Regions from separate parts of the Streptomyces sp. NPDC059828 genome, predicted to be linked through region 1. Evidence: riboswitches for the same ligand, from Rfam matches in the RefSeq annotation. Region 1 holds a riboswitch; the other holds the start of a gene.
The links. Region 1 has a riboswitch for glycine ahead of gcvP (aminomethyl-transferring glycine dehydrogenase). Riboswitches for the same ligand answer to the same signal wherever they lie in the genome.
Positions count from the first base shown of each region.

Region 2: another riboswitch for glycine. It lies ahead of gcvT (glycine cleavage system aminomethyltransferase GcvT); the one in region 1 lies ahead of gcvP (aminomethyl-transferring glycine dehydrogenase).

Region 1 is NZ_JBHWIW010000050.1:3,783-14,727, reverse strand. Features, by position in the region: gene ACFV6V_RS25550 (hypothetical protein) at 1-8, shown strand, start outside; gene ACFV6V_RS25545 (DUF5999 family protein) at 351-548, shown strand; gene gcvP (aminomethyl-transferring glycine dehydrogenase) at 643-3,537, opposite strand; glycine riboswitch at 3,716-3,812, opposite strand; gene ACFV6V_RS25535 (PRC-barrel domain-containing protein) at 3,926-4,351, shown strand; gene ACFV6V_RS25530 (DNA polymerase IV) at 4,327-5,778, opposite strand; gene ACFV6V_RS25525 (MerR family transcriptional regulator) at 5,850-6,449, opposite strand; gene ACFV6V_RS25520 (bifunctional nuclease family protein) at 6,627-7,100, opposite strand; gene ACFV6V_RS25515 (MerR family transcriptional regulator) at 7,165-7,902, opposite strand; gene ACFV6V_RS25510 (FHA domain-containing protein) at 7,920-8,858, opposite strand; gene ACFV6V_RS25505 (DUF881 domain-containing protein) at 8,940-9,893, opposite strand; gene ACFV6V_RS25500 (small basic family protein) at 9,899-10,231, opposite strand; gene ACFV6V_RS25495 (DUF881 domain-containing protein) at 10,228-10,945, opposite strand, start outside.
Region 2 is NZ_JBHWIW010000042.1:3,094-14,038, forward strand. Features, by position in the region: gene glyA (serine hydroxymethyltransferase) at 1-69, opposite strand, end outside; gene gcvH (glycine cleavage system protein GcvH) at 105-479, opposite strand; gene gcvT (glycine cleavage system aminomethyltransferase GcvT) at 542-1,666, opposite strand; glycine riboswitch at 1,826-1,952, opposite strand; gene ACFV6V_RS23285 (AAA family ATPase) at 2,082-2,789, shown strand; gene ACFV6V_RS23290 (enhanced serine sensitivity protein SseB) at 3,040-3,792, shown strand; gene ACFV6V_RS23295 (enhanced serine sensitivity protein SseB C-terminal domain-containing protein) at 3,875-4,690, shown strand; gene ACFV6V_RS23300 (ABC transporter substrate-binding protein) at 4,918-6,585, shown strand; gene ACFV6V_RS23305 (ABC transporter permease) at 6,693-7,691, shown strand; gene ACFV6V_RS23310 (ABC transporter permease) at 7,688-8,650, shown strand; gene ACFV6V_RS23315 (ABC transporter ATP-binding protein) at 8,655-9,647, shown strand; gene ACFV6V_RS23320 (ABC transporter ATP-binding protein) at 9,644-10,720, shown strand.

The DNA of each region.
Region 1 (10,945 bases):
CAGCCTGAGACACGACGGCCCACGACAACACGGTGCGGCCGCCCCGTGACCGACAGGTCACGGGGCGTTGTGCTGCGCCCGAGGGGGGAGTCCCGCATAGTCCGCACGTCGCGGACACATAGTCAGGACGGCTCTCTCGAACCATCCGAAGGGACGGTGCCCTTCGGTTGAACCGTCCGCGCGGGTGATACGTCATTAAGTGGGAAGACGAGCTGCCGTGAAATCCCTGCGGATCGACGCTCGTGGGGCAACACTGGGATCGGATCGGACCGACGAAAACGGGGGCGGTCATGAACACCGCATCGAGCCGCAGCACTCTCCTCACCACACCGCAGCGAAAGAACCCTTCCATGTGCCAGCACCAGCCAGCCTGTCCTTCAGCCGACTCTCCCGACCGGGACGCCGCCCGTCTCATGGCGCACCACCCGGAGCAGGGCTGGAGCCTGCTGTGCAACGGCGTCCTGCTGTTCGAGGACACCGGTGAGCTGCTCCCGGACGGGCAGATCATCGCCCCTCACCGGCCGCAGGCGGTCGCCACGGCAGCCTGAGGGATTCACTCAGGCGGGCACCACACGGACCCGAACGGCAGAGGGCCGGTTCGGAGAGACTCCGAACCGGCCCTCTGTGTGCCCGGCTGTGGGATCAGACGTCGTACTCGTCCATGGGCGGGCAGGAGCAGACCAGGTTGCGGTCACCGAAGGCGCCGTCGATCCGGCGCACCGGAGGCCAGTACTTGTCCGCTGCCTGGACACCGGCCGGGAAGACCGCCACTTCGCGGCTGTACGCGTGGTTCCACTCGCCGCCCAGGGCGGCGGCCGTGTGGGGGGCGTTGCGCAGCGGGTTGTCGTCGGCGGGCCACTCGCCCGAGGCGACCTTCTCGATCTCCGCACGGATCGCGATCATGGTGTCGCAGAACCGGTCGAGCTCGTTCAGGTCCTCGCTCTCCGTGGGCTCGATCATCAGCGTGCCGGCCACCGGGAACGACATGGTCGGCGCGTGGAAGCCGTAGTCGATGAGCCGCTTGGCGATGTCGTCGACGCTGACCCCGGTCGCCTTGGAGAGCGGCCGGAGATCCACGATGCACTCGTGCGCGACGAGTCCGGCCGGGCCCGTGTAGAGCACGGGGTAGTGCGGCTCAAGGCGCTTGGCGATGTAGTTGGCCGCGAGCACGGCGACCTGCGTCGCACGCTTCAGACCGTCGCCCCCCATCAGCCGAACGTAGGCCCAGGAGATCGGCAGGATTCCCGCCGAGCCCCACGGGGCGGCCGAGATCGGGCCGACGCCCGTCTCAGGCCCGGCGCTGGGCTGGAGCGGGTGGTTCGGCAGGTACGGGGCGAGGTGCTCACGCACGGCCACCGGACCGACACCGGGACCGCCACCGCCGTGCGGGATGCAGAAGGTCTTGTGCAGGTTGAGGTGCGAGACGTCGCCGCCGAACCGGCCGGGCTTGGCGAGGCCCACCAGGGCGTTGAGGTTGGCGCCGTCGACGTACACCTGGCCGCCCGCGTCGTGCACCTGCGCGCAGATGTCGGCGACGTGCTCCTCGAACACACCGTGCGTCGAGGGGTACGTGATCATGAGCACGGACAGCTCGTCCCGGTACTGCTCGATCTTGGCCCGCAGGTCCTCGACGTCGATCTCGCCGTCGTCGGCGGTCTTGACCACGACGACCTTCATGCCCGCCATGACCGCGCTGGCGGCGTTGGTGCCGTGCGCCGATGAGGGGATGAGGCAGACCGTGCGCTGCTCGTCGCCGTTGGCGCGGTGGTACGCACGCACGGCGAGCAGACCGGCGAGCTCACCCTGCGAGCCGGCGTTCGGCTGGATGGACACCTTGTCGTAGCCGGTCACCTCGGCGAGGCGCTCCTCCAGCTCGTGGATGAGCGTCACATAGCCCTCGGCCTGCTCGACCGGGGCGAAGGGGTGGATCTGGCCGAATTCCGGCCAGGTCACCGGCTCCATCTCGGTGGTCGCGTTCAGCTTCATGGTGCACGAGCCGAGCGGGATCATTCCGCGGTCCAGCGCGTAGTCACGGTCGGCGAGGCGGCGCAGGTAGCGCAGCATCGCGGTCTCGGAGCGGTGCTGGTGGAAGACCGGGTGGGTGAGGTAGTCGTCGGTGCGCAGCAGCCCGGCCGGGAGGGTGTCCTCGGCGGTCCTGTCAAGGGCTTCGATGTCGGCACCTTCGCCGTCGACGCCGAAGGCGGACCAGACCGCGGCGAGCTGGGCGCGCCCGGTGGTCTCGTCGCAGGAGACGGAGACGTGGTCTGCGTCGGCGAGGTGCAGGTTGACGCCGTTGTCACGGGCGGCGGCGACGATGTCCGCGGCCTTGCCCGGGACGCGGGCGGTCAGCGTGTCGAAGTACGCGTCGTGGACGAGCTCCACCCCGCCGGCGCGCAGACCCGCGGCCAGGATCGTGGCGTAGCGGTGGGTGCGGCGGGCGATCGTCCGCAGGCCGTCGGGACCGTGGTAGACGGCGTACATCCCGGCCATCACCGCCAGCAGCACCTGCGCGGTGCAGATGTTGCTGGTGGCCTTCTCGCGGCGGATGTGCTGCTCACGGGTCTGGAGCGCCAGGCGGTAGGCCCTGTTGCCGTCGGCGTCGACGGAGACGCCGACGAGGCGGCCGGGCAGGCTGCGGGCGTGCTTGTCCTGGACCGCCATGTAGCCGGCGTGGGGACCGCCGAAGCCCATCGGCACGCCGAAGCGCTGGGTGGTGCCGACGGCGATGTCCGCGCCGAGCGCGCCCGGGGAGGTGAGCAGGGTGAGCGCCAGAAGATCGGCGGCCACGGTGACGATCGCACCGAGCTCATGGGCCTGCTCCACGACCGGCTTGAGGTCACGGACGGCTCCGGAGGCTCCCGGGTACTGGAGCAGCACACCGAAGACGCCACCCTCGGCGACCTCCGACGGGATCCCGTCGCTCAGATCGGCGACGACGACCTCGACTCCGGTGGGCTCGGCGCGGGTCTCGATCACGGCGATGGTCTGCGGCAGGGTGTCGGCGTCGATCAGGAAGACGCCGCCCTTGACCTTGCCGACACGCCGGGACAGGGCCATGGCTTCGGCCGCCGCGGTGGCCTCGTCCAGCAGCGAGGCGCCGGAGGTGGGCAGACCGGTCAGCTCGGCGACCATCGTCTGGAAGTTGAGCAGGGCTTCGAGGCGGCCCTGTGAGATCTCGGGCTGGTAGGGCGTGTACGCCGTGTACCAGGCAGGGTTCTCCATGACATTGCGCAGGATCACCGGCGGGGTGAACGTGCCGTAGTAGCCGAGGCCGATCATCGGGGCGAGGACCTCGTTGCGGTCCGCGAGGCTGCGCAGCTCGGCCAGGACCTCGGGCTCGGTGCGGGCACCCGGCAGCCCGAGTGCCTCGGCACTCTTGATGACGTCCGGTACGGCGGCGGCGGTGAGCTCGTCGAGCGAGCCGTAGCCGACGTGCGCCAGCATCTTCGCCTGGGCCTCGGCATCGGGCCCTATGTGACGCTGCTCGAAGGGGATGCCCCGCTCCAGCTGGGCGAGCGGAGTGCGGTTGGCGGTCATGTGAGGCCTCCTGGTCGATACGACCTGCGAGGGGCACCGCGGCGCGGGTGCCCGGACGGCCTCCCCCTCTGTCATCTAACCTGAGAGCTTCACCGGTCCGCCCGCTCACTGGCATTCCGGTTTTCACCGTCGGTGAGAGCGGATGCCGTACGGCACCCGCTCTGCTTTCCAGAGTGACCTCGCCCGTGCGGTACAGGGGCCTGAGAGATTCCGGGGAGGATTTGCTCCTTCGGCGGCTCCGGTACCTGTCCGGAGCGCTCTCCCGCGCGGGGTCAACAGCCGTGTGCCAGCCTACCAGCGCGGACTTCACCGGAAAGGTCGAGTGGCCGACCCCACAAAAGTGCACTTTCGTAGTACTTACGGAGCAGTGCGACCATTTGGAGGGACCGTGCAGACCGATATCGATCCGCGCAGCCTGATAGGCCGCAAGGCGTTCGACCGTACCGGCACCAAGATCGGGACCGTGGACGAGGTGTACCTCGACGACGCCACCGGCGTCCCGGAGTGGGCGGCCGTGCGGACCGGCCTGTTCAGCAGGGACGCGTTCGTGCCGCTGGAACCCAGCGAGCTGGACACCGACGGACTGCACATCCCGTTCGAGCGGGCCCTGATCAAGGACGCACCGGACTTCGGCGTCGGCCGGCATCTCTCCCCCGAGCAGGAGCTCCAGCTGTACCACCACTACGGTCTCGACCTCCCCAGTCCTGCGGAGAACCCCGCTCCCGCGCCGCCGCCCGCGTCGACCGGCCGCTCGCAGGCACCAGGCGATTCGGGCGACCGCGACTTCGGTCAGCTGGCCGGTAACGACGACTGAGCCGGCTGCGCCGGCGTCCCGGCCGAGGGCGCTCCGTCCACGGCGGCGGACTCATGCATGACCAGCGGCAGTGGTTCCGACAGCTCGAGCTCGGGATCGTCGACGGGGAAGGTGCGCACCCGGCCGGGGACGGTCGACCAGGGCTCCTCGAAGCGGACCGTGACCCGTCCGACGCCGCTGCCCTGCACCCAGCCCGAGCCGTGGCGTGCGTGCCGGACGTCGTGTCCCGCGGGCCAGCGCCGTTCGGCGGGTAGGGCCGTCGGCGTCCGCTCGGGCTCCGGCTGCCCGCCGGTGCCGTGCCGGGGGCTCTCGTCCGCCGGACCCCCGCCGTCCCCGTCGCCGATGGCCTTCTCCCCGGCGGCCTGTGCGAACAGGTCCTCCTGGGTGTAGTCGGCGAGCCCGCTGACGCCCACGCCCAGCAGCCGAACCCCACCGGTCGTGTCCACCGCGTCCAGCAGGCGCGCGGCGGCCTCCCGCACCACGGACGGGTCGTCCGTGGGCCCCCGCAGGGTCTCCGACCTGGTGAGTGTCGAGAAGTCGAAGCGTCGCACCTTCAGCACGATGGTCCGTCCTGAGTGACGGGAGTCCCGCAGCCGCCTGACGCAGCGGTCGGCCAGGCGCTCCACTTCCGTTCTGATCCGCACCCTGTCGTGCAGATCGACGTCGAAGGTGTCCTCCACCGACACCGATTTCGCGTCACGCTCGGCCACCACGGGGCGGTCGTCATGCCCGAGGGCCATCCTGAACAGCGATGTGCCGTGCGCCTTCCCCAGCAGCCGTACGAGCTCGTCCTCACCGGCTTCGGCGAGGTCGTGGACCGTGGTCATCCCGGCACGCCGCAGGTGCTCGCCGGTCGCCGGACCGACACCGGGCAGGATCCGCACCGCCATGGGCGCCAGCAGCTCCCGTTCCGTCCCCGGTTCGATCAGCACCAGGCCGTCGGGCTTGGCCTGCTCCGACGCGATCTTCGCGAGCATCTTGGAGCCCGCGAGACCCACGGAGCCGCTCAGCCCCGTGACCGCCAGGATGTCCCTGCGCAGCCGCTGACCGGCCTCCCGGGCCGAACCGGAGTCCTCGGCCACCCCACCCGCCTCGAGGTCCACGAACGCCTCGTCCAGGCTCAGGGGCTCCACCAGCGGTGAGAGACGGGCGAGCAGTTCCATCACCTGCTCGCTGACCGACCGGTACAGCGAGAAGCGCGGGACGAGGTACGCGGCGTTCGGACAGAGGCGTCTCGCCTGGGCCATGGGCATCGCCGAGTGCACACCGAACCGTCTCGCCTCGTACGAAGCCGTGGCCACCACCCCGCGGGGCCCCAGCCCTCCCACGACCACCGGTTTTCCGCGCAGGCTGGGCTTCGCCGCCTGCTCGGCGGCGGCGAAGAACGCATCCATGTCCAGATGCAGGATCGTCGGGGCGGATCTCACATGTCCGATGCTGCCCTACGCCACTGACAATCGCCCGCACTCACGTGCGAGCCTCAGGTGCACCGGGCCGGTCAGACGGCCCGGTCGCGGCGGCGTCTGGCCAGCTCGTCCGCCGGGTGCTGCCCGACCAACGTCTCACCGGTGTCGACGCGCTCACCGTGAAGCTGCGACAGCGCCGCTTCGACATCCCGCCACACCACACCCACGGCGATCCCGAAGATCCCCTGGCCGCCCTGGAGCAGGTCGACCACCTCGTCAGGCGATGAGCACTCGTAGACGGTCGCCCCGTCGCTCATCAGCGTCATCCGCTCGAGGTCGGCGAACCCGCGCGCCCGCAGGTGCTGTACGGCGGCACGGATGTTCTGCAAGGCGACACCGGTGTCCAGGAAGCGCTTCACGACCTTGAGAACGACCACGTCGCGGAAGCTGTAGAGACGCTGCGTGCCAGAGCCGTACGCCGCCCGCACACTCGGCTCCACCAGGCCGGTACGCGCCCAGTAGTCGAGCTGCCGGTAGGTGATACCCGCGGCGGCACAGGCGGTCGGCCCCCGATAGCCGATGGCCTCGGACGTGGCGTCATGTGCCGCGTTCATGTGAAGCGGATACGGCCCGCCGTGCCCCGGACCGAGTCCGAGGGGTCCCCCTGCCGCACCGTCGCCGCTGGTTCTCACGCCGACCTCCGTCCTTGACCTGCCAACTCGACGGTAGGCAGTCGCCCGGGGCGCGTCAACGATCGCCACACTCGGCACGCCGAGTGATAATCACCCGGAGAGTGGTTTTCCATGGCCCCTCACCGGGAATCGATGCGCGAACGCACGCGTCGATCCGGATCAGTGACCGCTACCGACTCACTGGCTGCTGGATCCGAAGTCCTCGGGTGAGATCTGATCGAGGAACTCGCGGAACTTCTCCACCTCGTCCTCCTGCTCGTCCGGGATCGCGATGCCCGCGTCGTCCAGCACACCATCACTGCCGTAGATCGGCGTGCCGGTGCGCAGCGCGAGAGCTATGGCGTCGGACGGCCTCGCACTCACCTCGACCCCGCTGGCGAAGACCAGCTCGGCGTAGAACACGCCTTCCCGCAGGTCGGTGATGCGGACCTCGGTGAGCTCCTGCCCGACCGCCTCCAGCACGTCCTTGAAGAGGTCGTGGGTCAGCGGCCTGGCGGGGGCCATCCCCTGCTGCGCGAAGGCGATCGCGGTCGCCTCCCCGGGGCCGATCCAAATGGGGAGGTAACGGTCGCCTCCCACTTCACGCAGGAGCACGATCGGCTGGTTGGAGGGCATTTCCACCCGGACACCCACAACATCGAGCTCGTTCACACAGCAACCCTAGGACGTGCCCGGCAGGTTTGGGTAGTCGGGTTCCCCCAAGATCAGCCGGAGCTCAGCACAACCTGACACCCAAAGCGGTCTGCACCAGAGCCGCATGCAGCCTGACGGAGAGGTCCGCGAGCTCCTTGGTGGTGGCCTCCGCATGAGCCCTGGTCTGAGGGTTGCGATGCCTCCGCAGCGGTGCGACCACTTGTTCGACCAGCCCGGCCTCACGGTCCGCAGCGGCTTTCATCGCCCGAAGGTGCCGCGGCTCCAGACCGAAACGGCCCATGTGCGCCACCAGCTTGGCCACCGTCACGGACTGGGCGTCATAACCCCCGTCCGCCGCGGGAGTGATAAGCCCGTACGACTCCCAGATGGCGAGCTCGTCCTCGCTGACCTCGGCGGCCGCCAGCAACTCGGTCCGGCCCACCCGGGTGGCGGTCGGCCCGTCGCACTCCGCGCCCGGGTCGTACGGATCACCCGGCGCGCCCGGGTGCCGCGGAGCCGGCTGCTCCCCTCGGGCCAGAGCATCGAGCTGCTCCCTGATGACCTTGAGCGGAAGATAGTGGTCCCGCTGCATCCGCAGGACCTGGGCGAGCCGCTCGACATCTTCCGGGCTGAACTTGCGATAGCCCGAAGCGGTGCGCTGCGGCTCGACCAGACCCTCGCTCTCCAGGAAGCGGATCTTGGAGATGGTGACGTCGGGGAACTCGTCCCGCAGCTGGTTCAGCACCGAACCGATGCTGACCAGCCGGTCGCCACCGGCGGTGCCGCGCGCGGCACCGCCCGTCGGTGTTGTTCGCAGCATGGACCTTCCCTGAAGGGTCACACGCCCCGCTGGCTCGAGTAGAAGACCAGCCGGTACTTGCCGATCTGGACCTCGTCACCATTCGACAGCAGGACCGAGTCGATGGGCTCCCTGTTGACGTAGGTGCCGTTCAGGCTGCCGACGTCGGTGACGGTGAAGCTGCCGTCGGGCGTCCTGCGGAACTCCACATGGCGCCGGGACACGGTGAAGTCGTCGAGGAAGATGTCGCTCTGCGGGTGCCGGCCCGCCGTGGTGAGCTCACCGTCCAGGAGAAAGCGGCTGCCGGAGTTCGGCCCACGCCGCACCACCAGCAGCGCCGAGCCCACAGGCAGCGCGTCGACCGCAGCCTGCGCCTCGGGTGAGAGCGAGGGAACGGCGGTCTGGCCCGTCACCTCGGCGTCGTAGGCCTCCAGACCCGAGATGGAGATGGTCGACGTGGTCTCCGCCGCTCGCTCCGCCTGCGCCCCGGCCCGCAGCGGCGCGCCGCAGTTCGAGCAGAAACGGCTGGTCTCGGCGTTGCGGTGCCCGCACCGCGTACATACCGGCATGGACGAATCCTCCTGCCGCGGCTGCCCCGCGGGGGCCTGTGAAGCGTACGGGTCCGAGGCAAACCCTCCACCCGCACTTGAGGTTGACGGTTCTCCGAAACCTATGGGGCCGGGACCGGCAGGGTCAACAGCAGACGCGCCCTGGCCGCCCGGAATGTCACCGGCATCGCCGGAGACCTCGTCACGGAACAGCGGTCGCTCGCCCCCCTGCTCCGCCTCCTGGCCACGGCGCGGTCCGCGATGACGGGCGGAGCCGCTGTCCTCGCGTGCGCTCTTGCCGAACAACTTCCCAAACAACTTCACGGGCGATTCCCCTTGACCGAAACAGACCCGCCCGTAAGGCAGGAATCCTGATTGACCACACCTGCCGACCCGGACAACTTCACAACGTCCGTACCCTCCGGACAGTTTCCACCACTCAGCACCCTTACGATGCGTCGACCCCCCGCAACCTCATGCCCTTGTCCGGTCTCCCCATGCTCTCTGGTCTCATGGAGAAGACGACTGAGCGTAGTCAGGCCGTTCCACCGGTCGCAAGGCGTCCACAACGATCTTCTCCGACCGGGTCACCGTAGCCGTGGCCTGCTCCTTTTCCAGGGTCTGCACCACGCCTCCGGGGATGTGCAGCGCCGGTTCAAGATCCTGCGGCTTGCCGATGACCTTGAACTCGTACGGAGCGCTGACCTGCTTCCCGTCGATCCGGATGTCGCCGCCACTGCCGGAGAAGTACGTGTTGGCGACCACCCGGACATCGTTGATCTGAATGGCCTCGGCACCCGCCGCCCGCAGCTCCTGGATGGCATCCAGCAGCATGTCCGGCTCGACGGCTCCGGCATTGTCGATCGTCAGGGTGATGCCCGGCCCCTCGGCCTTCACCGTTCCGGCGAGAATGCCCAGCTGACGCTCCTTTTCCTGGGTCTGCCGACGCGCCTCTTCGGCCTGGTCCGAGCTGGTCTCGAGCTCGGTCCGCTGATCCTCGAGACGCTGCTTCTCATCTTCCAGACGCTCAGTACGGTCATCGAGTTCATCGAGGATGCGGACGAGATCTTCCTGGCGCGCACCGCGCAGTGCGCTGTTGTCGCTCGTGGACTGGACCTGGATGGCGAGACCGAGCCCGAGGACGAACAACAGCAGGGCGACCACGAGTTGGGCGCGCGTGACACGCGGCGGCCACAATCCGGCGATCAGCCGCTGACGGCCGGTCACCGGCTCGGCGTCCGGCGCACCCGGCTCCTGGGCGCCCCTGGGCTGGTCAGCGCCCAGGGGCTCGTCGGCCCCCGGCGCCCTCACCGGCTCGCGGACCTGCGCGGGCTCAGCCACGTACTCGGGCTTGCCCGCACTCCCGGCGCTCTCAGAGCCCTCGGCGTGCGCAGCGCTTCCGGTCCCGTCCGCCTTCTCAGGGTTCTCAGGAATCTCTGGGTTCATCCGCTCGTGCTCCTGCATCGGTCTCACGCCCGGAACACATGGCGACGGATGGCAGCCGCGTTGGAGAAGATCCGGATGCCCAGCACGACCACGACGCCCGTCGACAGCTGCGCCCCGACGCCCAGCTTGTCGCCGAGGAACACGATCAGAGCGGCGACCACCACATTGGACAGGAACGAGACCACGAAGACCTTGTCGACGAAGATCCCGTCGAGCATGGCCCGCAGACCCCCGAACACCGCGTCCAGGGCCGCGACCACGGCGATCGGAAGGTAGGGCTCGACCACCGCCGGCACTTCGGGACGGAGCAACAGCCCCGCCACGACTCCCACCACGAGGCCCAGTACGGCGATCACGATCTGCCCTTCCCTGTCTCTGTCTCTTCCTTGCCCGGACCCCTGCCCGCCTGGGCATCGGCGGTCCTCGGCTGTGCGGTACGTACGATCAGGCTCGGCGCGGCAGGCAGACGCACCTCTTCCTGGGGAGAGATGCTGCTGCGGATCCCGAAGTTCTCTTCCAGCGCGTGCAGGTACTGGCCGTCGGCACTGTCCTGGAACACTGTGCTCAGCTTCTTCGCATCCCCCACCGCGAGGACGGTGTAGGGCGGCACCAGCGGTTTGTTGTCGACCAGTATGGCGTCACCCGCCGCACGGATCGCCGACAGAGCCGTCAGCCGCTGCCCGTTGATCGCGACGGCTTCCGCGCCCGACTCCCACAGACCGTTCACGACGCGCTGCATGTCCCGGTCGCGCACCCGGCCGGTGTCGGAGAAGCCCGCGCTCTCACGAGGACCACCGCCACCGGTCTCCGTGCCCTTGGCGTCGTCCACCACCAGTTTGACGCCGGAGCCGTGCACCTCCGTGTCCCCCGAGAGCAGCGTGACCAGCTCTGCCTTGTCCCCGCCGTGCTTCTCCAGCGCCTTGCGCTGCCGCTCCCCCACCTCGTCACGGAGACGGTCGACATCGGCCTCGAGCTTGTCGGCCGCTGACGTCTCGGCGTCGATGCGGTCGATGAGCTCCTCGCGCTCCTTCGCCACCACCGGTGCCGATATCCGCGCCTGCGCCGCACCC
Region 2 (10,945 bases), on a different contig from region 1:
GAGCTCGGCGTCGACGGCGGCGGCGACGTCCGGGTCGAGCTCGTGCAGGGGAGTGTTCAGAAGCGACATCACGCGATCCCTTGTGGCTGTGGCCTGGTCGTGGGTCAGCTGGCGAACTCGGTGTACTCGTCGGCGGAGAGCAGGTCGGCCGGCTCGTCCGCGACGCGTACCTTGAACAGCCAGCCACCCTCGAACGGAGCGGTGTTCACCAGCGACGGGTCGTTCACGACGTCGTCGTTGACCTCGGTGACCTCGCCGGACACCGGGGAGTACAGGTCGCTGACCGACTTGGTCGACTCCAGCTCACCGCAGGTCTCGCCCGCGGTCACCGTGTCGCCGAGCTCGGGGAGCTGGACGTAGACGACATCGCCGAGTGCGTTCGCCGCGTGCTCCGTGATGCCGACCGTCGACACGCCGTCCTCGGCGGCCGACAGCCACTCGTGCTCCTTGCTGTAGCGCAGCTGCTGGGGGTTGCTCATGGCTGAATTCTCCTGTACGCGGGGAAGTGCTGCTGACGGGGGCTGCCGGAGGCAGCAGGGGTCTACTTCTGGCGCTTGTAGAAGGGGAGCGCGACGGCCTCGTACGGCTCATGGGTACCGCGGATGTCGACGCCCACACCCGCGCTGCCGGGCGCGGCGTGCGCAGCGTCCACGTAGGCCATGGCGATCGGCTTGCCCAGGGTGGGGGAGGGAGCGCCGGAGGTGACCTCGCCCACCACCTCGCCGTCCACGACCACCGACATCCCGGCGCGCGGCACCCGGCGGCCCTCGGCGATCAGCCCGACCAGCTTGCGCGGCGGGTTCGCGGCGGCGCGCTCCGCGGCGGCCTCGAGGGCGCTCCGGCCCACGAAGTCGCCCTCCTTCTCGAACTTCACGACCCGGCCCAGGCCCGCGTCGAACGGGGTGAGCGAAGTGGTCAGCTCATGTCCGTACAGCGGCATGCCCGCCTCCAGACGCAGCGTGTCGCGGCAGGACAGGCCGCAGGGCACGAGACCGACGGGCTCGCCGGCCTCGGTCAGCGCCCGCCACAGCTTCTCGGCGTGCCGCGGTTCGACGAAGAGCTCGAAACCGTCCTCGCCGGTGTAGCCGGTACGGGCGATCAGCGCGGGCACTCCGGCGACGGTGCCGGGCAGGCCCGCGTAGTACTTCAGTCCGTCCAGATCGGCGTCGGTGAGCGACTTCAGGATGCCGGGAGACTCCGGGCCCTGGACCGCGATCAGCGCGTAGGCGTCGCGGTCGTCGCGTACGGCCGCGTCGAATCCCCCGTGAGCCCCGGCGCGAGCGGTCAGGGCGTCCAGCACGATCTGCGCGTTGGAGGCGTTGGCGACGACCATGTACTCCTGCTCGCCGAGCCGGTAGACGATCAGGTCGTCGAGGATCCCGCCGTCCTCCTGGCAGATCATCGTGTAGCGCGCCCGGCCGACACCGACCCCGCCGATGTTGCCGACCAGCGCGTAGTCCAGAAGGGCGGCGGCCTGTGGTCCGGTCACCGTGATCTCGCCCATGTGCGACAGGTCGAAGAGACCGGCTTTGGTGCGCACGGCGTTGTGCTCGTCGCGCTCGCTGCCGTACCGCAGCGGCATGTCCCAGCCGGCGAAGTCGGTCATGGTCGCGCCCAGCGAACGATGCAGGGCGTCGAGGGCCGTGTGACGGGGGGTGGTGCTCATTGGATAGGACTCCCAGGGCATGACTGGCGAGGACGATCCTCCCCATCTGTCATGAAACCTGAGAGGTTCGTCATGGCCCTGTGTACACGGCGTACACGCGGGGCATGACTTGCACCTTGGGTGGAGCCGCAGGGTCTGCGGCCCGCTTTTCAGATCTGCCTCATCCTCGCGGTACGGGGCCTGAGAGATTCAAGGGAGGGACTTGCTCCTTCGGCGCCCGGTATCCGTTCACGGTGACTGTATGTACACACGTTGACGGCGACCGGGACTCTCCCGCGCGGATTCAAGCGGCCGGTATGCAGTTGGCGGGCTCATCATTGCACGGGTGTCACGATCGGCAAATCACTTGATGGTCATTACCTTTTCTTTAGGCTTCTTGGGCAGGGTCTCATGCGACCCGACAAGGGGGAGTGCGATGACGTTGGAGCAGCCAGGTGCCTCGATGACGACAACACCGGGAGTGTCCACCGGGACCAGGGTGTCCGTGCCCGTGCGGGTACGCGGGCTCCTGGGCGTGGGCGCCCACGCGCCCGCTGCCCCCCGGCCGGTGGTGCGGGATCTGCGGGAGCGCGCCGGGCGGAGCCCCCGCGGCCTGGAGTTCGCGCACGGGGACGTGGTGGTGATCTCCGGCCTGCCCGGAAGCGGCAAGTCCACCCTGATCCGGCGCGCCGCGGACGGCGGCGGGATCGACTCCCAGGACACCCGCGACCGCTGGGGCGCCCGGATGCCCCGGCTGCTGCCGTATGCGGTGTACCGCCCCCTGGTCCGTGCCGCCCATTACGCGGGCCTGTGGCGTGCGCTGCGCTCGGGCTCCGGGGTGATCGTGCACGACTGCGGTACCCAGTCCTGGGTCCGCCGCTGGCTGGCCCACGACGCGCGGCGCCGAGGCAGAGCCCTGCATCTGCTCCTGCTGGACGTCACCCCGGCCGTCGCCCGCGCGGGCCAGCGCGAGCGCGGCCGCGGCGTCTCTCCGTACGCCTTCCACCGCCACCGGCGCGCGGTCTCCCGGCTGGTGCGGGACGCCGAGCGGGGCCGGCTCCCGGCGGGGTGCGCGTCCGCGACCCTGCTGGACCGGGACGCGGCGACGGTGCTGAAGCGGATCGGCTTCGGCAAGCGCGACTGAGACCCCGGGCAGCAGACGTTCCCGGTCCCGCGTCCCCTTTCCCGTTTCCCGCGCCGTTGCCGTTCGCCGTTCCCGCGCCGCTGCCGGGCGTACGCCGCTCCCGGCCCCACGCCCGTTCGAGCGGGTACCCGTTCGTGCGCCGCCGTGCCCCGGCCGCCTTACGCCATTACGGTTACTCTGCTGGCGCAGGACGGTGCAGAACGGCGCAGACACGCCGCCCGATCCGGGCAGACGGGGAAGCAGGGACGTAGTGGACACGACATGGCCCTCCAATGAGCTGGAGGAGGTGCTGGCCGCATCCGTCGGGATGCCCGGCGCGGGCGGCCGGCTCGTCGAGGTGCTCGGCCGCAGCCACGTCTGGGTGCCCCTGCCCAACGGAGGCGGACCCGACAGCCCCAGTCTCGATCTGCCCACGCTGGAGATCGACGGGGCGCCGTACGTGCCCGTCTACAGCTCCCACCAGCAGTTCGTGCAGTGCCTGGGGGAGCACATGTCCGGCACCGTGGCCCCGACGACCGAGTTCGCCCGCGGGCTGCCGCCCCAGCTGGGCATCGTCGTGAACCCTGGCGGCGCCGTCGGCGTACCGCTGCCGCCACCCGCCGTCGCCGAGCTGTGCAGGGCCGGCCGTACTCCCCTGGACGGTCCCGCGAGCGGAGGCCGGGTGCGGCTGTTCGAGCCGGACTGGCAGGAGGAGCCCATCGACTTCCTCGCCGCCGCGGCGGGAGAGTTCGAGGAGACCGGCGTCGTGCAGACCGCCCGCCGGGTCCTGGCGAGCATCGAGGGCGAGGCGCCGACGCTGTTCATCGGGGTGCAGATGTCCGCCTGGGAGGGCCAGCACCGCACCGCCCCGATGGACGCGCTCGGCCGCGCGCTGGGCCGGGTCCCCGTGCGGTGGCCGGTCAACCTGGTTCTGCTGGACGTCGCCCAGGACCCCGTGGGCGACTGGATGCTGAACAGGGTGCGGCCCTTCTACACCAGGCAGTACCCCCAGTCGTACGCATAGTCGCGCGGCAGGCGTCCGGCCGGTGTGGGTACGGCCGCATAAGCTGGTTTCCAAAGGCGGATCGAAGAGGGGCGGGATCCAAGTGAGTGCGTCAGGCACTGCGGCGGCCGGGCAGGTCGAGCACATGCTGCGCCAGGTGACGCCCGGGCGCTACGACGCCTACGAGGCGCTGCTGCACGCACTCGCCGACCCCGCGGCCGGCCGGCTCTGGATGCTGCTGTGGCACGGCCAGCCCGGCTCCCCCGACGCCCAGTACGGAAACATGGAGATCGACGGCCAGCTCTACGCCCCGTGTGTCACCTCCACCCAGGAGCTCGCCGCCTCCGGATGGAACCGCGCGCACGAGGTCATCGGCGCTCCGGACATCGCCCGCGCACTCTTCCCCGACCGCTACGGCGTCTGGCTCAACCCGCATGCCCCGGGGGGCGGCGTCGGCATCCCCTGGCCCGATCTGCGCCGGATCGCCACCGGTCTCGACCGCATGCCCGCAGGTCCCCTGCGGCTGACCGAACCGGCCATCGAGCTCCCGCAGTTCTACGCGCTGCTCACGCAGAACGCCCACCGCACCCCCGCGATCCGCTCGCTGCGCAGGGTCTGGGTGCAGCCCGCACTCGGTGCCCCGTATCTCGCCATCGGTCTCGATCTGTACGACACGGGGCAGCAGTCCGTCGAGAGCGTGCGGGCGATGATGCAGCAGTCGATCGCCGCGGTGCCGGACGGACTCCCCGTCTCCACGGTCGCCATGTCCGATGAGTACGACCCTGTGACGATGTGGCTGCGGGCCAATGCCCGCCCGTTCTACGACCGAGAGGCGCACGGCGCACCGGCCCAGCAGCCCGGTTACGGCTTTCCGCCCCCCGGCCCCGCGGGCGGCCCGGCTCCCGCGCAGTATCGCTGACCTGCTGGTCGGCGGCGCCCTGCGCCGTGTCCCCGCCCGGCATCTCCCCAACGTTGCTCTGTGTCGGGGAAGTTAAAAGAAGCGCTGCGATGTCCCGCATCCGCCCGTTTTGCCAAGTGTCCGGGTCTCAGCTCGGTATCACCGCTATACGGACTGTTCTCTGTCCTGACATGCGTGAGTAGTGTTCGGCCGGTCAAGACCACACATGGCGACCCAGGGGTGGACCCATGCGAATATTCAAGTCCCGGTCTGTTCGGGCGATGACGGCGGTCCTTGCGGTCGGCCTGATCGCCACCGGCTGCTCGAGCGAGCGCGGCAAGGACGGCGACAAGGGTGCGGGGGACACCTTTGTCTTCGGTGCTCCGGGTGACCCGAGCTCCCTCGACCCGGCCCTCGCGAGCGACGGTGAGACCTTCCGGGTCACCCGCCAGGCGTTCGAGGCGCTGCTGGAGCACGAGTCCGGCGGCAGCAAGCTCGTCGGCGGTCTCGCCGAGAAGTGGTCCAGCGACCCGGCCGGCAAGGTCTGGACCTTCAACCTGCGCAAGGGCGTGAAGTTCCACGACGGCGAGGCGTTCAACGCCGCCGCGGTCTGTGCCAACTACGACCACTGGTTCAACTGGAAGGGTACCTACCAGTCGAGCTCGGTCTCGTACTACTGGCAGAGCATCATGGGCGGGTTCAAGGCGAACGAGGACAAGGAAGCGCCGAAGGCGAACTACAAGTCCTGCACCGCCAAGGACGAGAACACCGCGGTCATCGAGGTCAACGAGCCCTCTGCCAACCTGCCCGGTGGCTTCTCGCTCCAGGCCCTCGCCATCCACTCGCCGAAGGCGATCAAGGAGTACGAGAAGCAGGGCGCGAGCGCCAAGGGCGACGCCATCACGTACCCCAAGTACAGCCAGGAGGCCGGCACGGTCGCCGGCACCGGTCCGTACAAGATCACGAAGTGGAACAAGGGCAACAAGGAAGTGTCCCTTGAGCGCTTCGACGACTACTGGGGCGAGAAGGCGAAGGTGAAGAAGCTCGTCTTCCGCACCATCAGTACCGAGGACGGCCGTCGCCAGGCCCTCCAGGCCAATGACATCCAGGGCTACGACCTGGTCGCGCCCGCGGACATCAAGACGCTGGAGAACGCCGGCTTCGAGGTGCCGACCCGTGACGTCTTCAACATCTTCTACCTCGGTATGTCCCAGGAGAAGAACCCGGCGCTGAAGAAGCCCGCCGTCCGGCAGGCCATCGCCCACGCCATCGACCGCGAGAACCTGGTCAAGACCCAGCTGCCCGAGGGTGGAAAGGTCGCGACCCAGTTCATGCCCGACACGGTCGCCGGGTACTCGGAGAACGCGAAGAAGTACGCCTTCGACACCGCCAAGGCCAAGTCGCTGCTGGCGTCGGCCAAGGAGAGCAGCCTCTCGGTCGAGTTCTGCTACCCGACCGAGGTCACCCGCCCGTACATGCCCGCCCCGCAGGACATCTTCGAGCTGATCAAGGCCGACCTGGAGAAGGCCGGCATCAAGGTCACCCCGAAGCCGATGAAGTGGGCCCCGGACTACCTGGACGCCACCGAGGCCGGCTCCTGCGCCCTGCACATGCTGGGTTGGACCGGTGACTTCAACGACGGCTACAACTTCATCGGCACCTGGTTCGCCGGGTACGACAAGCAGTGGGGCTTCAAGGACGCCAAGGTCTTCGACGCGGTGAAGGTCGCCTCCCTCGAGCCCGACCCGGCCAAGCGTACGGAGCTCTACAAGAAGGCCAACGAGACCATCATGGACTACCTGCCGGGTGTCCCGCTGTCCTCGTCGCCGCCCGCGATCGCGTTCGGCAAGAACATCAACCCGCCGAAGGTCTCCCCGCTGACGCAGGAGAACTTCGCCGAGCTGTCCTTCAAGTAGCACACCGCATGGGGGTCCGCCCGGCTCACGAAACACCGTGAGCCGGGCGGACCCGCATCCCATTTCCGTACCACTCGCACAACACACGCAAGAAAGGGGCATGCGGGGTGTTGCGACTCGTCGTACGACGACTGTTTCAGCTGATACCCACCCTGCTCGGCCTGTCGGTTCTGCTCTTCATATGGCTGAACCGGCTGCCCGGCGGACCCGCCTCAGCGATCCTGGGGGAGCGGGCGACCGAAGCCGATGTGGCACGCATCAACCGGGCGCTCGGGCTCGATCAGCCGCTCTACGTCCAATACGGCCGCTTCCTCAAGCGGATCTTCGAACTCGACCTCGGCACCTCCACCCAGACCGGGCAGCCGGTATGGGACGAATTCGTCCTGCGCTTCCCCGCCACGGTCGAACTCAGCATCGCCGCCATGGTGATCGCCACCGCGATCGGCATCCCACTCGGCTACCTCGCCGCCCGCAAGCGCGGGGGCTGGCTGGACGTGGCCTCGGTATCCAGCTCCCTGCTCGGGATCTGCATCCCGGTCTTCTTCCTCGCTCAGTTGCTCAAGAGCGCCTTCGGTGAAACCTTCGGGACGTTCGGCCGCCTCTCCAGCGGAATGGACGCCACGTCCGTGACCGGCCTGGCAGTCCTCGACGGCCTCCTCACCGGCGAGTTCGACGCCTCCCTCGACGCGCTCAAGCATCTGGTACTGCCCGGCATCGCGCTCGCCTCCATCCCGCTCGCGGTCATCGTCCGGATGACCCGTGCCAGCGTGCTGGAGGTACTCGGCGAGGACTACGTCCGCACCGCCGAGTCCAAGGGCCTGGAGCGGAAGGTGGTCCGCGGCCGGCACATCCTGCGCAACGCGCTGCTGCCGGTGGTCACCACGATCGGTCTGCTCACCGGCAGCCTGCTCTCGGGCGCGGTGCTCACCGAGTCCGTGTTCGGCTTCGGAGGCATCGGCGAGTTCATCCGCAAGGCCATCGACGCCCGCGACTATCCGGTGCTCGTCGGCTTCATCATGTTCATCGCGGTGGTGTACGTCCTGATCAACCTGGTGGTCGATCTCGCGTACAGCGTCATTGATCCGAGGGTGCGGGTGGACGGATGAGTCTGGCAACCACCAAGACGTCAAAGATCGACCGGCTCGCGGAACTCACCGCAGAGACCGAGGCCACGAGTGGCGCGAGCCTGTGGCGTGAGGCCTTCCGCCGACTGCGCGGCAACAAGGCGGCGATCATCGGTGCCGTGATCATCGTGGCGTTCGTCGTGCTCGCGATCGTCGGCCCCTGGATCGCCCCGCACGCACCCACCGACCAGGCCTGGCGCGGCGAGGTCTTCCCCAACAAGGGTGAGTTCGTCGGCGCGCGCCCGGAGAACTGGTTCGGCCTGGACCACCTGGGCCGTGACCTCTTCTCCCGGATGCTCGTCGGCGCCCGTCAGACACTGCTCGTCGGTGTGGTGTCGATGCTCATCGGCCTGATCATCGGTGCCGTGATCGGTGCCGTGTCCGGTGCCGCGGCCACCCTCGGTGGGCGCCCGGGGCGGCGCTTCGACGACGCCATCATGCGCATCACCGACATCATGCTGGCGCTGCCCTCGCTGCTGCTGGCCGTGTCCATCGCCGCGGTGATGGGGCAGTCGCTGACCACCGTGATGATCGCCGTCGGTGTCGTGCAGATCCCCATCTTCGCCCGGCTGCTGCGCGGTTCGATGCTCGCGCAGGGCGGCAGCGACTATGTGCTGGCCGCGCGTTCGCTCGGCATCCGCAAGCGGCGCATCGTGCTGACGCAGATCATGCCCAACTCGCTGAGCCCGGTGATCGTCCAGGCGACGCTGAGCCTCGCCACCGCCATCATCGAGGCCGCCGCGCTGTCCTACCTCGGCCTCGGCAACCCGGATCCGGCGGTCCCGGAGTGGGGTGTGATGCTCTCCCAGGCACAGCGCTTCTTCGACAACGAGCCGATGATGTCGATGTATCCCGCGGTCGGCATCATCATCACGGCCCTCGGCTTCACTCTGCTCGGCGAGGCCCTGCGCGAAGCCCTCGACCCGAAGCTGCGAGGTTGATGTCATGCCACTGCTCAACGTGGACGAACTCACCGTCACCTTCGGCGGACGTGGACGTCAGGACGTCAGGGCGGTCAACGGAGTCTCGTTCTCCGTCGACCAGGGTCAGGTCGTCGGCCTGGTCGGAGAATCGGGCTGCGGCAAGTCCGTCACCTCGCTGGCACTCATGGGCCTGCTCCCGAGCAAGGGTGTCACCCTTGGCGGGCGCGCCGACTTCGACGGCGTCGATCTGCTGTCGCTGAGTCCCCGCAAGATGCGGGACCTGCGCGGCAGCAAGATGGCGATGATCTTCCAGGATCCGCTCTCCTCGCTGAACCCCGTCGTTCCCATCGGGGTGCAGGTCACCGAGATCCTCCAGCGCCACCGGGGCCTGAAGGGCGAGGCTGCCCGCAAGGAAGCCGCGCACCTGCTGGACCGGGTCGGCATTCCCGACCCGACCCGGCGGCTCAAGGAGTACCCGCACCAGCTCTCCGGCGGCATGCGCCAGCGCGCCCTCATCGCCATGGCGGTGGCGTGCGCGCCCCGGCTGCTCATCGCCGACGAGCCGACCACCGCCCTGGATGTCACCATCCAGGCGCAGATCCTGGAACTGCTCAAGGAGCTGGTCGACCAGGAGGGCACCGCGCTGCTGATGATCACCCATGATCTGGGTGTCGTCGCCGGCCTGTGCGACCAGGTCAATGTGCTGTACGCGGGCAAGGCCGTCGAATCGGCGGGCAGGCGTGAGCTTTTCGCGCACCCCACGCACCCGTACACCCATGGACTGCTGGGCTCCATCCCACGGCTCGACGCGCCGCGCGGCGAGCCGCTCAACCCCATCCGCGGATCCATCAACGACCAGATCGCCTGGGCCGAGGGCTGCGCCTTCGCCCCGCGCTGCGACCGCTACGAGATGGACTGCCTGACCGGCACGCCCCAACTGACCGAACCCCGCGAGCCCGGACACCAGGCCCGCTGCGTCAACCCGGTCCTGGCCACCACGGAGGTCCCGGCATGAGTCTGCTCGAGCTCGATGGAGTGAAGGTCCACTTCCCCGTCAGGAAGGGACTTCTCTTCAACCGCACGGTCGGCCATGTCTACGCCGTCGACGGGATCTCGCTCTCGGTCGAGGCGGGCCAGACCTATGGTCTCGTCGGTGAGTCGGGCTGCGGCAAGACCACGCTGGGGCGTGCGGTGCTGCGGCTCGTGGATGTCACCGACGGCAAGGTCGTCCTCGACGGCACGGATGTGGCGAAGCTCCCCGAGAAGGAACTGCGCACCTTCCGGCGGCGGCTCCAGATGGTCTTCCAGGACCCGCTGGGCAGTCTCAACCCCCGGCAGAACATCGAGTCGATCCTGTCCGAGGGCATGGCCGCGCACGGGATCGGTGCGAACCAGGATGCACGCCGGGAGAAGATCAAGGAGATCCTGGCGAAGGTCGGGCTTCCGGCGAACGCGCTGTCCCGCTACCCGCACGAGTTCTCCGGCGGTCAGCGCCAGCGTATCGGGATCGCCCGGGCCCTGGTGCTCGAACCGGACGTGATCATCTGCGACGAGCCGGTGTCCGCGCTGGACGTGTCCATCCAGGCGCAGGTCATCAACCTCCTGGAGGAACTCCAGGAGTCCATGGGCCTGACGTATCTCGTCATCGCCCACGACCTCGCGGTCGTGCGGCACATCTCGGACGTCATCGGTGTCATGTACCTGGGCTCTCTGGTGGAGGAGGCACCCAGCGACGTGCTGTACGCGGAGCCGAAGCACCCGTACACCAAGGCGCTGATGTCGGCGGTGCCGGTGCCGGACCCGGAGGTGGAGGACCGCCGCGAGCGGATCCTGCTCCGGGGGGACCTGCCGTCCCCCGCGAACCCTCCTGCGGGATGCCGCTTCCACACCCGCTGCCCCTGGGCTCAGGACCGCTGCGCGAAGGAGCGCCCCGAGCTGACGGACACCGGGGACGGCCACAAGGTGGCCTGTCACTTCACTGCGGAGATCGCCTCGGGCGAGCTGGCCCGCACATCCGGCGAGGTGGTCCCCGCGACCCGTGAGGGCGTGGAGGACGCGAAGCCCTCCGAGGAGCCTGTCGCGAAGTAGCGTGCGGGGTGCGGTGCACCGGGCAGGCCCCGGTGCACCTCACCCGGCCGTGTCGGTCGCGGACATGGGCTCGGGCGCGGCCCCCACGGCAACCTCGCGGGCACGGGCAGCCCTTGCACCCGGTCCGTCCGGCGCCGGAGTGCGGACACACCGGGCACGCGGGGCACCGCCACGGGGTGCGCCGCGCGGCCCGCCCGCAGCGCAGATCGACGGGGCCCACGGGGC